4 regions of the Serratia sp. KH_031 genome follow, and region 1 is predicted to be linked to each of the others. Evidence: predicted binding sites of a transcription regulator. Region 1 holds the regulator's gene; each other region holds the start of a gene.
What was found. Region 1 encodes LexA, which represses DNA repair genes until DNA is damaged. Its sites were predicted from a motif close to TNCTGTATGTACATACAGNA; they were not measured.

Region 1 (4,741 bases):
CCACTTCCATCACATGCTCGTAACCGATGTAGATCGGCACCAGCGTGATTGGACGGTTACCCCCACGCAACATCGCTTGAATGGTCATCGACAGCGTGCCGGTTTTTGGCTCCAGCAGGCGTCCGGTACGGGAACGCCCCCCTTCGACAAAATACTCAACCGAATAACCGCGGGTGAACAACTCGCCGAGGTATTCACGGAACACTGTGGAATACAGTTTGTTGCCTTTAAAGGTACGGCGGATGAAGAACGCGCCCAAGCGACGGAAAATCGGACCGGCAGGCCAGAAGTTCAGGTTGATACCCGCAGCGATATGCGGCGGCACCAGCCCTTGGTGATAGAGCACATAAGACAGCAGCAGGTAGTCCATATGGCTGCGATGGCAGGGCACATAGACAATCTCATGGCCATCTTGCGCCAACTGACGCACGCGTTCGGCGTTGGTGACGTTGATACCCTGATATAAACGGTTCCAAGTCCAACTCAATACGCGATCGGACAGTCGCACGGTTTCATAAGAGAAATCGGCAGCAATCTCTTCCATCAACGCAATGGCGTTTTGCTGGGCTTTCTCATGAGAAATCTTTTTGCTACGCGCTTCGTCTTCCACCGCTTTTTCGATCGCTTTGGAAGCCAACAGCTTATTGAACAGCTCCTGACGTGCTGGCAGGCTTGGGCCAACGGCGGCCAGACGCTGACGCGAGAAGTGCATCCGCGCCACGCGCGCCAATTTCTGTGCGATGATTTTATCGGTGCCGTGTTCAGTCGCCATACGGCGCAGGGAAACGGTACTCGAGAAACGAACAAAACTGTCGCGTCCCAGCCACAATACGGCGAAGAATTTCTGTACCCCGTTCAGCAGACGTAAATGAGGTGTACCTTGACCTTCACGACCCGGAGAGCGGCCAAACATCACCGAAACCGGCAACATCTGAATATCCAGCTCCGGATTATTCCGGTGCAGATCCAGATAATCATGGAATAGTTTTACCGACTCTTCTTTCGGCGTGTAGTAACGGAACACGCGTGGGCCATCGTGAATAAACACGTAGCTTGGCAGCACGGTACCGTCGATCTCCAGCGGGTTTAACGGATCGGGGAGATCCTGCGCCAAACACTGGGCACGCATGGTCAGTAAGTCCGCCTTGGAATTGTATGGCAAAACATACAAAATCGGGCGTGAAGGATCGAGCTCCAGTTCCGCGATCGGGTCTGAAGGAATAACTTTGCTTCTTACCAACAGTTTTAGCGGTAAGTTCAATAACTTATAGTATATTTTACGCCAACCTGACATAACGACATGTAGCCTCTTGTTAGCAATGCGCCGCAAGCATACCAGAAACTGATGTGCAGATCTGTGGTGTTAAAAAAGCAAGAACCGTTAAAATTATGGCTCATCTCAAGAAAAGAGAATATTTAAGATGGCAAAGCAGCAAGCAACTGGCCTGACTCGGATTATCAAAGCGGCGGGTTACTCTTATCAAGGGCTCATCGCAGCGTGGAAGAATGAGGCTGCGTTTCGCCAAGAGTTGGTGATGACCGTGATGGCGATCATCATCGCGATTTGGCTAGATATCGGCGTGATAGAGCGCATTTTACTGATTGGTTCGGTGGTGTTGATCATGATTGTCGAGATACTCAATAGTGCGATCGAAGCGTTAGTTGATCGCGTGGGGACTGAGTATCACGAGCTTTCTGGCCGAGCAAAAGACATGGGGTCGGCGGCGGTTTCGCTGGCGATTATTCTCGCTTTGTTCGTTTGGGTTTCTGTTCTGTGGCAGCACTTGTTTTGAGCCAGATAGAACAATGTTGCGAGACATCTCGCTAATCACTGATTTTAATTCATTCTTAGGTTCCCAATCCTTATCTACCTGTATATACTCACAGCAAGACTGTATAAACAAACAGGGGGCGGAATGAAAGCACTAACTACCAGACAGCAAGAGGTCTATGACCTGATTCGCGATCATATTTCACAGACGGGTATGCCACCAACGCGTGCCGAGATCGCAATGCGTCTGGGGTTCCGCTCACCCAATGCGGCGGAAGAACACCTGAAAGCCTTGGCGCGTAAAGGGGTGATTGAGATTGTCTCTGGCGCTTCACGCGGCATTCGTCTGTTGATGGAAGAGGAAGAAGGGCTGCCATTGGTTGGGCGTGTCGCGGCGGGTGAACCGCTGCTGGCACAACAACATATTGAAGGGCACTACAAAGTTGATCCTTCACTGTTTAAACCGAACGCTGATTTCCTGCTGCGAGTGAATGGTATGTCGATGCGCGACATCGGTATTCTCGACGGCGATCTGCTGGCGGTGCATAAGACGCAAGACGTGCGTAACGGCCAAGTCGTTGTGGCGCGTATTGATGATGAAGTGACGGTCAAGCGTCTGAAAAAACACGGCAATGTGGTTGAGTTACTGCCAGAGAATAGCGAGTTTGAGCCGATCGTGGTCGATCTTCGCCAGCAAAGCTTCAATATTGAAGGTTTGGCGGTGGGTGTGATTCGCAACGGTGACTGGATCTAAACTGCACAACCCCTGCTTTTAATCGCCCCTTGTCTGGGGCGATGTCTTTTCTGTATGAACTCATCGTATTACCACGGGAACATTTTTGATGATGCGCCTATTTTCCCCCTTCTTCAGCGATACCGATAAAGCCCTATGGCGGCTAGCACTACCGATGATTTTCTCCAATATCACCGTGCCGCTACTCGGCTTGGTGGATACGGCGGTGATTGGTCATCTGGATAGCCCGGTTTATCTCGGTGGCGTAGCGATAGGGGCAATGGCGACCAGCTTCCTGTTTATGTTGTTGCTGTTTTTACGTATGAGCACCACTGGGTTGACGGCGCAGGCGCTTGGGGCACAAAACCCACAAGCATTGGCTCGTGCCTTTATGCAGCCGATGTTGCTCGCTGTATTGGCGGGGCTCGCCATTGTTCTGTTGCGTCATCCGCTGATTAATCTGGCATTGCATATTGTTGGTGGTGATGCCGATGTTTTGGCGCAGGCAAGGTTATTCCTAGAAATCCGCTGGCTCAGTGCGCCAGCGGCATTAGCCAATATGGTGCTGCTGGGTTGGTTGCTCGGCGTGCAGTATGTGCGAGCCCCAGTGATTTTACTGATTGTCGGTAACTTGCTGAATATCGTGCTAGATATTTGGCTGGTGATGGGGCTGGGCTGGAATGTGCAGGGTGCTGCGACGGCAACGGCGGTCTCGGAATACGCGACGCTACTGTTGGGCTTATGGTTGGCTTGGCGCGTGATGAACATGCGCGGGATTACATGGGCGATGCTACGGCATGCGTGGCGTGGAAACTTACGGCGTTTGCTGGCGCTGAATCGCGACATCATGCTGCGTTCACTGCTGCTACAACTGTGTTTCGCTTCGCTAACCATTCTTGGCGCACGTTTGGGCGGCGAGATTGTGGCAGTCAATGCAGTGCTGATGAATCTGCTGACATTTACTGCCTATGCCTTGGATGGTTTTGCCTATGCGGTAGAAGCACATTCCGGCCATGCCTATGGTGCGCGGGACGATCGCCAATTACATCGAGTATGGCGCGCTGCCTGTCGTCAGGCGGGCGTAGTGGCGTTGGGATTTGCTGTGGTTTATACCGTTGCAGGGCAACATATTATCGCGGCACTGACCTCGTTACCGGAGTTACGCGTCTTGGCGGAGCACTACCTGCCGTGGCAGATAGTTTTACCGTTGGTGGGTGTATGGTGTTATCTGTTGGACGGAATGTTTATCGGTGCGACTAAAGGCGCTGAAATGCGCAACAGTATGGCAGTTGCTGCGGCGGGATATGGCTTAACATTGTTGGTTCTGCCCATATTGGGCAATCACGCACTCTGGTTAGCACTGGCGGTTTTCTTAGCGTTGCGTGGTTTGGCGTTGGGTTGGATCTGGCACCGCCATAACGTGTGCGGTACCTGGTTTACTTCTTCTTAATGACAATGCTGTGATCGTGCTCGCCACAGTCGTGCTTGCTATCACAGGCCTCGACCTTCACACATACGGAGCATAAACCGTGAGCTTCAACAACGCTGTGGCGCAGGACGAATCCTGACTCTTGCGCCAGCGTTTTCAAGGTATCCTCAACTCCTGCGGTAGTGCGTTCAGTCACTTGGCCGCAGCGATCGCAAATAAACAGCGCCGAAGTATGCATTGGTTGTTCAAAGTGGTGGCAAAGCACGTAGCTGTTAGCTGACTCAACGCGATGAATAAAGCCTTGTTCCAGCAAGAAATCCAATGCGCGGTAGACCGTTGGCGGCTTAGCTTGTGGTTCGGCAACGCGTAACAGATCCAACAGATCATAAGCGCTGATCGCACCGGGTTGCTCTGTCATCAAGCGCAATACTTCCTGCCGTTGTGGCGTCAGTCGCACGTTGCGTTGCAGGCAGATTTTTTCTGCCTGAGCGAGCAGCTTTTCCTGATTGCTTGAGGTCATGGCAATATTCCCAGTGCGTAAAAAGCTGATTTTAACATGTTTCGTGGCAATCGCCGATAGTCACGCTATTTTCCCGGCCAATGACGCATAAAAGGGTAAGTTGCCAATAAAAATGCGGAAGAGATCACAACTTCTATTTACCCAAGACAAGCAGATCAACTTTACCCTATTTTGAGTTAGGTAATGCTGCGAGCCCGCGCTATAACGCGCAGCGAAGATGTCCCGATTTCTTGGAGCGACCCAATGACTGAAAGAGATAAATTATTACGTGGTGAAGTGTACAACAGC
Region 2 (4,741 bases), 1.3 Mb from region 1:
ATCAGTTGCTGGACGCATTGGCTGCGCCGCAGATTGCGGTTGTGCGTAACGGTTTTGTTGCTGCTGCGCAAAAGCTTGGCGTAGCGCGGCTTCTTGCAACGCCTCTTCATCGTCCTGCTGATATTCTTCGCCATAACGCTGGCTTTGCTGCTGCGCAAACGCCTGACGCAGCGCCGCTTCCTGCATACCTTCATCATCTTGCGGATTTGCAGATACCGCCGGTAAAGTTTCGTTTTCTTCACGATCGCGCTGTTCTAGCTCAACCTGACGCTGCGAAGGCAATTTAATACCATAAGAAGCCAATTCACGCCGGGTTGGGATACGCACCGGATTCGGACGCGGCAACTCAGGGCCAATCCCCTGCTTCACCTGTGAATCACTGCCCGAAGTAAAGGCGGGTGTAAAGGTGTTTGCAGCCACCACACTGGCCGCAACAGCCGCCGCGGTTTCAGTGGGTTTCACGTTACCAAACGCCGGTATGGCATCGACCGCGCTAAAACTACCCTCTGCCTGCGCAGAGGAAATATTGACATCCGGCTGCTTAGCAGAGAAATCAAACGGTGATGGCTCGCGAACTGGCGGCGTTGCAGGCTCATTCCAATTGCCCATCCGCGGTTCGTCATCGTCCTGGAAAGGATCGGCCGGGCGCACATGGGTATTGGATTGCACAGGCACATCTTCTGGGATCTCAAACGAATACAGCGGCGGAGCCGTACTCTCTACTGTCGGAGTCGTCGGTTGTGGTGCAATGACTGGATCTGCTGGTCCGGTAACCGCTGGAGCCGCTTGTGTAGCAAGCAGAACATCATCATCATCGCCGTCATTAGCCCGCAGATGATTCAATAACGGATCGGCGGCGTCTTCTGCCACTTCTTTCGCTGTTTCTGTCACCGAAGGCGCGGAGAACAACACATCATCATCCGCTATCGCAGCCGCTGAGGCCACGCTTGCAGCGGCTGCCACCGTTGCTGCGCCTTTGTTTAACGGTTGAGAGTTTGACTGCTGAGGTTCATCAACCAGCACATCATCATCGTCGTCATGATCGTAATAGCGCTCTTCACGACGTGAGCGGTTGGTAGCAAATGTTGCCACGCCAAGCACCGCACCGCCGATCTTCTCAGCGATCACTAACCATGACCAACCGGTAAACAGAGTCAGACCCGCAGCCCAAACGCACAGCAATGCCAGCGTTGCACCAATGCCGTTGAACCACGGCAACATAGCGTTGCTGAGCAGGCTGCCAATCACTCCACCGGAAGCGAAGTAATAGAGATCATCCACGTTCAGAGCCGCCAACCCACAGGAGGTGAGCACCAAGGCTAAGGTGCCAATCAGGCGCAGTGAAAGTGCGAAATAATCGATGTAATCGCTGGTATCCCGCTGGCGATAACCTGCCCAGCACAAAACCAGCATGATCGGCGGTATCGCATAGGCGAGTACCCCGAAGGTAAAGAACAGCGTGTCGGCCAACCAAGCTCCAACACCACCACCCAGATTATGAATAGGCTCATGCCACGCGGTCTGCGACCAGCTAGGATCAGACGGGTTGAAACTGATCAACGCAGCCATGAGGTAAACGGCAAAAATAGCTACCACAATCAGCACGGCTTCCAGTAAACGGCGGCCACTGCTGAGTTTTTTCAAGGTAACTTCTTTATCTTCTGTATATTCCTGGCTCAAGAAAGGCTCTCCAGGTTCCTGTTAGCTGATATAGCAACAGCGCCGAGAAGCTTCCCCGGCGCTGAAACTGTATGGATAAACAGGAGTGTAGCGAATTTAATTCGGTTTTGCACCTGCACCTTACCGTGTTTTGATAACCAAGCGGTTACTCTGTTTCACTTCTTCCATTACCACGTAGGTACGGGTGTCGTTAACGCCCGGCAAACGCAGCAATGTTTCGCCCAATAACTTACGGTAGGCAGACATATCCGGTACGCGGGTTTTCAACAGGTAGTCGAAATCACCGGAAACCAGATGACACTCCTGAATTTCTTCAAGTTTCTGAACTGCTGAGTTAAATTGCTCAAACACATCCGGTGCACCGCGATTCAACGTGATTTCCACGAAAACCAGCAAAGAAGCATCCAGATAATGCGGGTTAAGCAACGCAGTGTAACCATGAATGAAACCTTGGCGCTCAAGACGGCGCACACGTTCTAAACATGGCGTTGGGGACAAACCTACGCGCTTTGAAAGCTCAACGTTCGAAATACGTCCATCCTTTTGCAACTCGTTCAGGATATTACGGTCAATTCGATCGAGATCTTTACCCGGGCGTTTCTTGTTGTTATCTACCATTATTATCTCTCTTATTTTTCCCTACACTTGCCACACCCTAGCCAACGATGTGTAAGGGCTCATTCCAAGCGCAGACCCGATGCCTGTCATCTGTTTTTCATTACCATCATGCACGATTGCCCAGCCTGTCTGTCTACCCTGTGCAATCAATCAGAACAAAGAAATTAACATCTTGTCACACGTTATTGCCCGTCACTTCTACAACGGTGTAAATACACTCAATTTGCCGTAGGTACGGGGATAATTTCTTCTTCCTATGATGTTTTCGCAAATGCGCAGCGGATTGTCAAAGTAAAAGAAGCAAAATCAGAACAACGTACCGCCATGAAAAATTTGCACCCTATTTTTGATTATCTCGCACTGGGTAAAAAAATCGTTCAGATAGCGGCATAAACCTAACAAAAGTGTGGCATTTCCGGGTTGATATTCCTTCCCTCGCCTAATGCGGTGCTGCTGGATTTGACATCAAATTAATAATTAATAGGCGATAGCTATCAAACAAATCGTTAACAACATCCCACGGTGCTTTTTTTACTGCGGTAATTTCCCTACAATCGATTCCATTGTCCGCCATTGTGGGAAATAGAGGTTATTCATGGGCTCGGCTAAACATAGCAAATTATTGATTCTGGGCTCCGGCCCGGCTGGCTACACCGCAGCGGTTTATGCCGCACGTGCAAACCTGAACCCGGTGTTGATTACCGGTATGGAACAAGGCGGTCAACTGACCACCACCACCGAAGTGGAAAACTGGCCAGGTGATGCTCATGACCTGACCGGCCCAGCATTGATGGATCGTATGCGTGAGCACGCAGAAAAATTCGAGACCGAAATTGTTTTCGATCACATCAACAGCGTGGATTTACAACAACGTCCGTTCCGTCTGTCGGGTGACAGCGCCGAATACACTTGTGATGCACTGATCATCGCGACTGGCGCTTCTGCCCGTTATCTTGGTCTGCCTTCAGAAGAAGCATTTAAAGGCAAAGGCGTTTCCGCTTGTGCAACCTGCGACGGTTTCTTCTACCGCAACCAGAAAGTCGCGGTTGTCGGTGGTGGTAACACCGCCGTGGAAGAAGCGCTGTATTTGTCTAACATCGCTGCAGAAGTTCACCTGATCCACCGTCGTGATAGTTTCCGTTCAGAAAAAATCCTGATCAATCGTCTGATGGAAAAGGTGAAAAACGGTAACATCGTGCTGCATACCGACCATACGCTGGACGAAGTGCTGGGCGATCAAATGGGTGTCACCGGTGTGCGACTGCGCAGCACCAAAGACCAAGAAGAAACCAAAGAGTTGGAAGTAGCAGGAACCTTTATCGCTATCGGTCACAGCCCGAACACGGCAATCTTTGGCGGCCAACTCGAGCTGGAAAACGGCTACATCAAAGTGCAGTCAGGCATTCACGGTAACGCAACGCAAACCAACATCCCAGGTGTATTCGCTGCGGGTGACGTGATGGACCATATCTATCGCCAAGCTATTACCTCCGCAGGCACTGGCTGTATGGCGGCGCTGGATGCAGAACGCTATCTTGACGGCATTGCCAACGCCGAAGTGCTGTAAACCTTCCCATCTTTACCAAAGATGACAAAGGCGGCTGAAATGCCGCCTTATTTATTTTCAGTCTGCCGAGCGAAGAGGTAACATTAGTATTCACTTGTTCGCTTCCAATTGAAGTAAACACTTTTTTAACAGTACGTTAACCTCGCTTGTTTATGCAGGCGCTCGGCGACGCAGACTCTTCAGATGAAAAAAACCAGACAGCACCAGTTAACCCGTTGGCTTAAGACTCAAAGCGCTTTAGCACAGCGTTGGTTACGTCTTTCTATGTTGTTGGGGTTATTCAGCGGCATATTGATCGTGGCACAGGCTTGGCTATTAGCCTCGCTATTGCATTCTTTGATTATTGAACAGGTTCCACGTCAAGCCTTAATCCCCTCATTTATTGGGTTGGTGGTGGCTTTCGCCCTGCGCGCATTGCTAAGTTGGTTGCGTGAGCGCGTTGGTTTTATTTGTGGTCAAGTGATTCGCCAGCGCATGCGTCAGCAGGTTTTGGACAAGCTACAGCAGCTAGGCCCTGCGTGGGTGCAAGGTAAGCCGGCCGGAAGCTGGGCAAGCATTATTGTCGAGCAGATTGAAGATATGCAGGATTACTATTCCCGCTATCTGCCACAAATGTATTTAGCGGTGTTTATCCCAGTTCTGATTCTGATCACCGTATTCCCTATTAACTGGGCCGCCGGGTTTATTCTGCTGGCAACAGCTCCATTGATCCCGCTGTTTATGGCGTTGGTGGGTATGGGCGCTGCAGATGCCAACCGCCGTAACTTTGTCGCGCTAGCACGCTTGAGCGGTAATTTCCTCGATCGTTTACGCGGATTGGATACGCTACGTTTATTTAATCGCGCCCATGCCGAAAGCGAACAAATCGCTAAATCT
Region 3 (4,741 bases), 910 kb from region 1:
TTTGCAGTTTACGCGCCAAGGCGGGCACCGCATCGAAGAAATCGCGTGCTTCTTCGATGGTCATATCCAGCACTTCGTGAATGCTTTTGCCTTTGTACTTTATCTCTAGCGTTTCGCGGTTATAGCGTTTGCCTTTGCAGTGATCGCATGGCACGTAGATGTCTGGCAGGAAGTGCATTTCTACCTTGATCACCCCGTCGCCCTGACAGGCTTCACAGCGGCCACCTTTAACGTTGAAGCTGAAACGTCCTGGGTTGTAACCACGGCTGCGTGATTCCGGCACCCCGGCGAACAGTTCGCGCACTGGGGTAAAGATGCCGGTATAGGTCGCCGGGTTGGAACGTGGAGTACGACCGATCGGGCTCTGATCGATGTCGATAACTTTGTCGAAATGCTCCAAACCGGTGACTTCACGGAACGGTGCTGGTTCGGCAATCGTCGCGCCGTTAAGCTGGCGTTGAGCGATTGGGAACAGAGTATCGTTAATCAACGTCGATTTACCGGAGCCGGACACGCCGGTAATACAGGTGAATAACCCGACCGGTAGCGTCAACGTCACGTCTTTTAAGTTGTTACCGCGTGCACCGCTCAGTTTCAGAACTTTGGTCGGATCGGCAGGGACACGTTCCTTCGGAATGGCAATTTCACGTTTGCCACTCAGGAACTGGCCGGTCAGCGATTCCGGCTGCGCCATGATGTCTTCGACTGTGCCTTCGGCCACGATCTGACCGCCATGCACACCCGCACCGGGGCCGATATCAATCACGTGATCGGCGGCGCGAATAGCATCTTCATCGTGCTCGACCACAATCACCGTGTTGCCGAGATTACGCAGGTGGATCAGCGTCTCCAGCAGGCGTTCGTTATCGCGCTGATGTAGACCAATCGATGGCTCATCCAACACGTACATCACACCGACTAGACCGGCACCGATCTGGCTTGCCAGACGGATACGCTGTGCTTCCCCACCGGACAGGGTTTCTGCCGAACGTGACAGCGAGAGGTAATTCAGGCCGACGTTAACCAAGAACTTGAGACGATCGCCGATTTCTTTCAGCACTTTTTCGGCGATCTGAGCGCGTTGCCCACTCAACTTCATATTTTGGAAGAAGGCCATGGCGTGGCCGATACTCAGCTCGGAGATCTCCGGTAACGTGGTTTCCTCGACGAACACATTACGCGCCTCTTCACGCAGACGCGTTCCGCTGCACGAAGCGCAAGGACGATTGCTAATGAACTTGGCTAGTTCTTCACGCACCGCGCTGGATTCGGTTTCTTTATAGCGGCGTTCCATGTTGTGCAGCACGCCTTCGAATGGGTGGCGGCGCACGGTAGTGTCACCGCGATCGTTAACGTATTTGAATTCGATGGATTCTTTGCCGGAACCGCTCAGCACCGCTTTCTGGGTGTTGGTATCTAGGCTATTGAATGGCGCTTCTACGTCGAATTTATAGTGCTCCGCCAATGAGCGTAGCATTTGGAAGTAATAGAAGTTACGACGATCCCAACCGCGGATAGCACCGCCAGCCAGTGACAGCTCTGGATTTTGCACCACACGTTCAGGATCGAAGAATTGTTGTACACCCAAACCATCACAGGTCGGGCACGCGCCAGCTGGGTTGTTGAACGAGAACAGGCGCGGTTCCAACTCACGCATGCTGTAACCACAGATTGGGCAGGCGAAGTTGGCGGAGAACAGCAATTCTTCCGCTTTCTCGTCGTCCATATCGGCAACCACGGCGGTGCCGCCGGACAGTTCCAGCGCGGTTTCAAATGATTCCGCCAAGCGTTGCGCCAGATCTTCACGCACTTTAAAGCGATCGACGACTACTTCAATGGTGTGTTTTTTCTGTAGTTCTAGCTTAGGGGGATCGGACAGATCGCACACTTCGCCGTCGATACGGGCACGGATGTAACCCTGTGCCGCCAGATTTTCCAGCGTCTTGGTGTGTTCGCCTTTACGATCTTTGATAACCGGAGCCAGCAACATCAGGCGTTTGCCTTCCGGCTGATTGAGCACGTTATCGACCATTTGGCTGACGGTTTGCGCCGCCAGTGGGACATGGTGATCCGGGCAGCGTGGTTCACCGACGCGAGCGAACAGCAAACGCAGATAATCGTGGATCTCGGTAATAGTGCCGACGGTGGATCGCGGATTATGCGAGGTCGATTTCTGTTCGATAGAGATAGCCGGAGACAGACCTTCGATATGGTCAACGTCTGGCTTCTCCATTAATGAAAGGAACTGGCGTGCATAGGCAGAGAGCGACTCGACATAACGGCGCTGCCCTTCGGCATACAGCGTATCGAAAGCCAATGATGATTTACCGGAACCGGATAAGCCAGTGACCACGATCAGCTTGTCGCGCGGGATAATCAGGTTGATGTTTTTAAGGTTATGGGTTCGAGCACCACGAACTTCGATATTGTCCATTTACACTTCCCGTCTTGAAGATCTCTCACCGTACTTTTGCAGGTGGTTCTGTGACCTAACGCGCAAAAAACCGGCACAGCCAGTACGAAACGCATAATTATGACACAAAAAAACCTGAATGAATATCCAGTATCTAAATGCAATCTTGTCGATCCTGACGGTAGTTTTGGAATACAATCCGCAGTTATGATCACGAGTGTTGTTTAGTGTTCCGCGTGATAGACTTACTCGTTTATACTGTAAAAAATTAACTCATCAGGAGAGTTCTCATGGCCAGCAGAGGCGTAAACAAAGTCATTCTTGTCGGGAATCTGGGCCAAGACCCTGAAGTTCGTTACATGCCAAATGGTGGCGCGGTAGCCAACATTACCTTGGCGACCTCTGAAAGCTGGCGTGATAAAGCGACTGGCGAGCAGAAAGAAAAAACAGAATGGCACCGTGTGGTGTTGTTCGGCAAGCTGGCTGAAGTGGCGGGTGAATACCTGCGTAAAGGTTCTCAGGTTTACATCGAAGGTGCTCTGCAAACCCGTAAATGGACCGATCAGGCTGGCGTAGAAAAATACACCACCGAAATCGTGGTTAACGTGGGCGGCACCATGCAAATGTTGGGTGGTCGTCAAGGCGGCGGTGCTCCAGCCGGTGGTGGTCAAGCGGCAGGTGGTCAAGGTGGTTGGGGACAACCTCAGCAACCACAAGGTGGCAACCAGTTCAGCGGTGGCCAGCAGCAAGCTCGCCCTGCTCCAGCACAGAACAGTGCACCGGCGACGAGCAATGAACCCCCAATGGATTTCGATGACGATATTCCGTTCTAAGGTTGATCTTAGAATTCTTTAGTAAAAGAAACGCGTAAAGACCCCGAACTTTCGGGGTTTTTTATTAGTGAGTTCAAGCCGAGCGATAAGAAATAATCCGGTGATTTTCTAGATGTTTTATACTTCACCATGATAAATACAAGCTATTTCTGAGGTATGCTATCTTTGATGGAATATCTTGAAAAAGAGACTGTGGCTGATATTTTTTACAGCAGGATTACGTTATCGTTTCACTTCTGTTTTGTTCGTTCTAGTTAACAAAAACGGTATCCTGATATCAGGTAGTGGGCTGAAATTGTTATAGATTTTAGTGTTTCAGTATGAAGAGAATGCCAACGCTGCGTCTCAAGATTAAATTAAGTCTGTGATAGGTTATTGGCATAGTTGTTTTTATTTAGGAGCCCATTCCTTGAATAATATTTCGCGCGTTATCCTTTGTACGATCATGCTATTTTTGTCGCTGACATCTCTTTCCTCCTCGGCGGATGAATGGTCGTTGCTGATGCGCACTTCTACTTCGGCACTCCCTCCGTTGAACACCACGCCGGAGCAGCATCGATGGCTGCAAAAAAAACAAACACTGGATGTGGGTATTTTAAATGATGATGCGCCTCCCTATGGGCTCCGCACGCTGAATCATGATTATGAGGGTTTAAGTGCCGACTATATTGGTCTGGTTGCCGCACAATTAGGGCTCAAGGTTAATCTTGTTCCATTCGAACATCGTGATGATATGTGGCACGCCTTGGATAATGGCGACATTGATTTGATCCCCAGTGTTACCGCATCGGAGGTGGAGGGACGTTATGAGATGTCTCTCTCTTATGCCAGTGAACAGCCGGTTCTGGCGGTAAAAACCAATGAATTACAGTCTCTGCCAGCTGATTTGGCGGGGACGAGTGTCGCGATGGCCGCCGGTTATATCTCATTAGCGGAAGTAAAACGTGTGTATCCCAATGCGAAAGCACGGGTATTTGATAACTATCAAGAAGCATTAAGTGCTGTTGCATTTGGCGACTCACAAGTTTTCCTCGGTAATAGTTATCCTATTGGTCGTAACTATTTCAATAACCTGCAAGTGGCGCGCTTAGCTGCATTTCCTCCTCGAGAGGTCGGTTTTGCTTTGCGCCGTTCTGACTCACCGTTGCAAACATTGGTGAATATGGCACTTAAGGCGGTACCGCGTGATAAAATCATTGAGATTCAACAAGTTTGGCATTCTGGTTTGACCGATAATACGATGCGGCCGATTACGTTTACACCGGCTGAACAGCGTTGGATTATGCTCCACCCGGTGGTTAAGGTGGTGCTGAACGGTAAAAATAGTATGGCGCCCATGGCATTTATTGACCAAGACGGGGCCATTCGTGGAATTGCCGCTGATGTTTTATCGCTGGTGGGACTAAAAACCGGCATGAAATTCAGCTTCCATTCAGTCAATACCGTCGATCAGCTCATCCAAAACGTTAACAGTCGTAATGCTGACATGATCGCA
Region 4 (4,741 bases), 500 kb from region 1:
TGCCGACAGAGCTTTCTCACATCACCAAGCGTGAAGCCAAAGAAGGCTGCCGTCTGGCTTGTCAGGTCAACGTTAAACAGAACATGAAGATCGAACTGCCAGAAGAGATCTTCGGCGTGAAGAAGTGGGAATGTGAAGTTATCTCCAACGATAACAAAGCCACCTTCATCAAAGAACTGAAGCTGAGAATTCCAGACGGTGAAGATGTTCCTTTCCGTGCTGGGGGCTTTATCCAGATAGAAGCGCCAGCTCACGACATCAGCTATGCCGATTTCGATGTACCGCAGGAATATCGTGGTGACTGGGATCGCTTCAATCTGTTCCGTTACCGCTCCGTAGTAAAAGAAGAAACGGTGCGTGCTTACTCGATGGCGAACTACCCGGAAGAGAAAGGCATCATCATGCTCAACGTGCGTATTGCTACACCGCCGCCGAACAATCCTGATGTGCCACCGGGCATTATGTCTTCGTATATTTGGTCGCTGAAAGAAGGCGATAAAGTGACGATTTCCGGGCCGTTTGGTGAGTTCTTTGCCAAAGAAACCGAAGCTGAAATGGTGTTCGTCGGTGGTGGTGCGGGTATGGCACCGATGCGTTCGCATATCTTCGATCAACTAAACCGTTTGAATTCTAAACGTAAAATTACCTTCTGGTACGGTGCGCGATCATCGCGTGAAATGTTCTATGAAGAGGATTTCAACCAGTTGCAGGCCGAGAACGAAAACTTCACCTGGCATGTGGCACTTTCCGATCCGCAACCAGAGGATAACTGGACTGGCTATACCGGCTTTATCCATAACGTTCTGTTGGAAAACTACCTGAAGAACCATCCGGCACCGGAAGACTGTGAGTTCTACATGTGTGGGCCACCGATGATGAACGCCGCCGTAATCAAAATGCTGAAAGATCTGGGTGTTGAAGACGAAAACATCATGCTTGATGACTTTGGTGGCTAAATGCGTGTAATGGCAATGAAGGGATTCGGGGCGATGTGGATCGCCCTGTTGCTGGTCGGTTGTGGACCGGAACAAGTCAACCTCGAAGGTAAAACGATGGGGACTTATTATTCGATCCGCTATGTGACGGGTGAAGGTACGCCATCGGCTGAAAAACTCCAGGCGGCGATTGATGAACGTTTGGAGCTGGTGAACGATCAGATGTCCACCTATCGGCCTGATTCCGAACTGAGCCGCTTCAATGCCAGCCGTGAAGTCGATAAGCCATTCGCTGTTTCTGCCGCGACGGCGACGGTGGTGCGTGAAGCGATGCGCATCAACCGTGTTACCGACGGTGCGCTTGATGTCACCGTTGGGCCATTGGTCAACCTATGGGGATTCGGCCCAGAAGGTCGGCCGGATAAAGTGCCCAGTGCTGTGGAACTGGAGCAGCGCCGTGCTTGGACGGGGATCGACAAATTAGCGGTTGAAGGAGATATGTTGATCAAACGTATTCCTGAACTGTATGTCGATCTTTCCTCCATCGCCAAGGGTTATGGCGTGGATGTGGTAGCGCATTACTTGCAATCGCAACACGTTGAAAATTATATGGTTGATGTTGGCGGCGAGGTGCGAACCAAAGGGAGTAACGGTGAGCAACAACCTTGGCGTATTGCTATCGAACGCCCAACGGCAGGGGCGGAACAGCAGGCACAATTGGTGATCCAGCCGGGGGATATGTCGATTGCCACCTCCGGTGACTATCGGAATTATTTCGAACAGGATGGGGTGCGCTATTCTCATACTATCGACCCGATTACTGGCAAACCTATCCATCATCGTTTGGTGTCTGTTACGGTACTTAGCCCAGAATGTATGGCCGCAGATGGCTTATCGACCGGTTTCAATGTGATGGGGCCAGAGCGCGGTATGGCATTGGCTAACCTGTTGGGCATCCCGGTGTTTATGATCGTGAAAACCGATCAGGGGTTTGAGGAGCGTTATTCAGAAGCGTTCAAACCTTATCTGAATAAAAAGGGTTAGTGAGGCGATTATGCTAACGGTATTTATAGCGAGTTTCGTTCTGTTTTTGCTGATTGTTGGCGGGATGTCTCTGGGCTACGTGTTTAAACGCAAAACCTTACAGGGAAGCTGCGGCGGCATTACCGCATTGGGGATGGATAAAGTTTGCGACTGCCCTGAACCTTGCGACGCTCGTAAAAAACGCATGGCGAAAGAAGCGCAGCGTCAGCAGCAATTGGAAAAGCACCGCATTATTTGATGTGATGATAACCCGGGGGTTCATTTCCACCGGGTTGTTTTCTTAAGAATTACTTCAGACTACGGAATTGTTGCGCATCTTTTGGCGAGTTAACCATCACGCCATCAGCACCTAAAGCCAGTGCTTGCTGGTAATCCTGTGGTGTATTAATACCGAACAGAATGATGTGCGCGGGGCCTTTAGAACGGAAACAGTCGAACGATTCTTTATCCCAAGTCAGAAATGCCTTAGAACGTCCTTCACCCAAGGTGTATTTCTCTACCACTTCCACTTCACGCTTTAATTCCAGGCCATACCAGCGTGGCTTGTTAGCATCCGGTTTGATATCACACTGATGCGCCATGGTGATATTAGCCAGCAGAGTGCGCGTTTCATCACGGCTTTCAAAACGCTGGATTTCTTTCGGTAGCGCGGTCAGATATTGGGTATCCGTAGAATAAACACGGGTGCGTTGCAAACTGTCGGTTTGTTTCAGAGTCGTCAGTAATATTTTCCCAAACTCAGTGGGATCGGCATCTGGGGATTTAATATCCAGATAGAAAGTCACTTTCGGGAAGGTTTTTAGTACCTGTTCCAGCGTGGGAATACCTATCTCTTTACCGCGGAAAGGATAATTTTCTTCTTTGCCAAACGAATAGCCGGCATCCACTTTAGCGAGTTCAGCCGCGGTATAAGCGGAAACTGGGCCCGTTTTATCGGTCAGCGCCTTTAGATCGGATGGACGATATAACACGATCACGCCATCTTTGGACTGTTGTAGAGTTATCCAGATGGCATCCGCACGATTTTTCAATGCGGTCTGTATGGCGACGATGGTATTTTCCGGGGCATCTGCGGTGCCACCCCGGTGGGCAATAATGGCTGGAGCATGCATGGTTGCTGCGTTAGCGGCGGCGGAGAGTAACGTCAGGACGCAAGCGAACAGATAGTTGGACAGTTTATGCATAGCGAGCACCTTCTTGTGCGTAAGATTATTGGTCGTGTGTAGTCAGGATTTTCTGACATCATACTATTGAAAAATTAAGCTTTTCTAACAACTCGATTATTGCTGTCAATAAGTGAGAATTATTCGCATTTGTTAGGCCTATAGGAGAACTTGAATTCTCAATATTCAACTGTATACTTATACAGTAATATTGGAGGGGACGATGCGTAAAATCATTCATGTCGATATGGACTGCTTCTTCGCAGCGGTGGAAATGCGTGACAATCCCAGTCTGCGCGATATTCCATTGGCGATTGGCGGTAGTGCCGAGCGACGTGGGGTGATCAGCACCGCTAATTATCCGGCTCGTCGCTATGGTGTGCACAGTGCGATGTCGACGGCGATGGCGTTAAAACTTTGTCCGCAGTTGAAGTTATTGCCGGGACGAATGGATGCCTATAAAGAGGCCTCGCAACATATTCGTCAGATTTTTGCTCGCTACACTGCTTTAATCGAACCACTTTCCTTGGATGAAGCCTACTTGGATGTGAGCGAAAGCTCGCTGTGTAACGGCTCGGCAACATTAATTGCTCAGGAAATTCGCCAGACTATCTTTAACGAGTTACAACTTACCGCCTCGGCGGGAGTAGCTCCGATAAAATTCCTTGCCAAAATTGCCTCCGATATCAATAAGCCCAATGGGCAATATGTGATAACGCCAGCGCTGGTCCCTGAATTCTTACAGCAATTACCGCTGGGTAAAATCCCCGGGGTTGGCAAAGTAACCGCCAAACGACTGGAAGAGATGGGATTATATACCTGTGCGGATGTTCAAACTTGCGATCTGGCGATGCTATTGAAACGCTTTGGCAAGTTTGGTCGTGTGCTTTGGGAACGTTGTCAGGGGATTGATGAGCGAGGGGTGTCGTCGGAGCGGCTGCGTAAATCGGTCGGTGTCGAGCGTACCTTGGCGCAGGATATCCACAGTTGGGAGGAATGCGAAACGCTGATTGTAGAAAAACTGTATCCAGAATTGGAAGTGCGTTTACGTAAGGTCAAACCGGATCTGCATATCGCTCGTCAGGGCGTGAAACTGAAATTTCAGGATTTCCAACAGACGACACAAGAACACGTTTGGCCAGTACTGAATAAAGACGATTTATTGAAGGTCGCTAAACAGGCGTGGCAAGAGCGGCGGGAAGGGCGCGGGGTACGGTTGGTGGGGTTGCATGTCACTTTGCTCGATCCGCAAATAGAGCGGCAGTTGCTATTGCCTTGGTAAAAACGGGGACCATTGAGATCCCCGATTCGATGCATTAAGCGCGTTCAGGAATCGCTTTCAGCAAGGCGGTCAGCAACGTCCAATATTGCCCAACGCTTGCGATATGAACCTGTTCATCCGGTGAGTGTGGCCCGGTGATGGTTGGCCCAATCGATACCATATCCATGTTCGGATACGGTTTTTTGAACAAACCACATTCCAGACCCGCGTGGATCACCATGATGTTCGGCGTTTTATTGAACAGATCTTGATAGATCTCACGAACTAAATGCATCACTGGTGAATTGGCGTCTGGCTGCCAGCCTGGGTAACTGCCT

Region 2: a site for LexA is predicted at 1,746-1,765, ahead of AC3ISQ_RS13765 (DNA translocase FtsK 4TM domain-containing protein). Genes of this name have one in related genera too.
Region 3: a site for LexA is predicted at 2,547-2,566, ahead of uvrA (excinuclease ABC subunit UvrA). Genes of this name have one in related genera too.
Region 4: a site for LexA is predicted at 3,331-3,350, ahead of dinB (DNA polymerase IV). Genes of this name have one in related genera too.

The regions. Positions count from the first base shown of each region.
Region 1 is NZ_CM174496.1:4,377,720-4,382,460, reverse strand. Features, by position in the region: gene plsB (glycerol-3-phosphate 1-O-acyltransferase PlsB) at 1-1,294, opposite strand, end outside; gene AC3ISQ_RS19765 (diacylglycerol kinase) at 1,422-1,793, shown strand; gene lexA (transcriptional repressor LexA) at 1,917-2,525, shown strand; gene dinF (MATE family efflux transporter DinF) at 2,617-3,954, shown strand; gene zur (zinc uptake transcriptional repressor Zur) at 3,941-4,453, opposite strand; gene AC3ISQ_RS19745 (sugar O-acetyltransferase) at 4,697-4,741, shown strand, end outside.
Region 2 is NZ_CM174496.1:3,061,620-3,066,360, forward strand. Features, by position in the region: gene AC3ISQ_RS13765 (DNA translocase FtsK 4TM domain-containing protein) at 1-1,680, opposite strand, end outside; gene lrp (leucine-responsive transcriptional regulator Lrp) at 1,801-2,298, opposite strand; gene trxB (thioredoxin-disulfide reductase) at 2,894-3,865, shown strand; gene cydD (heme ABC transporter permease/ATP-binding protein CydD) at 4,049-4,741, shown strand, end outside.
Region 3 is NZ_CM174496.1:453,714-458,454, forward strand. Features, by position in the region: gene uvrA (excinuclease ABC subunit UvrA) at 1-2,434, opposite strand, end outside; gene ssb1 (single-stranded DNA-binding protein SSB1) at 2,704-3,246, shown strand; gene AC3ISQ_RS02055 (transporter substrate-binding domain-containing protein) at 3,656-4,741, shown strand, end outside.
Region 4 is NZ_CM174496.1:3,876,314-3,881,054, reverse strand. Features, by position in the region: gene nqrF (NADH:ubiquinone reductase (Na(+)-transporting) subunit F) at 1-956, shown strand, start outside; gene AC3ISQ_RS17430 (FAD:protein FMN transferase) at 957-1,979, shown strand; gene nqrM ((Na+)-NQR maturation NqrM) at 1,990-2,217, shown strand; gene AC3ISQ_RS17420 (glycerophosphodiester phosphodiesterase family protein) at 2,267-3,163, opposite strand; gene dinB (DNA polymerase IV) at 3,366-4,424, shown strand; gene pepD (beta-Ala-His dipeptidase) at 4,459-4,741, opposite strand, start outside.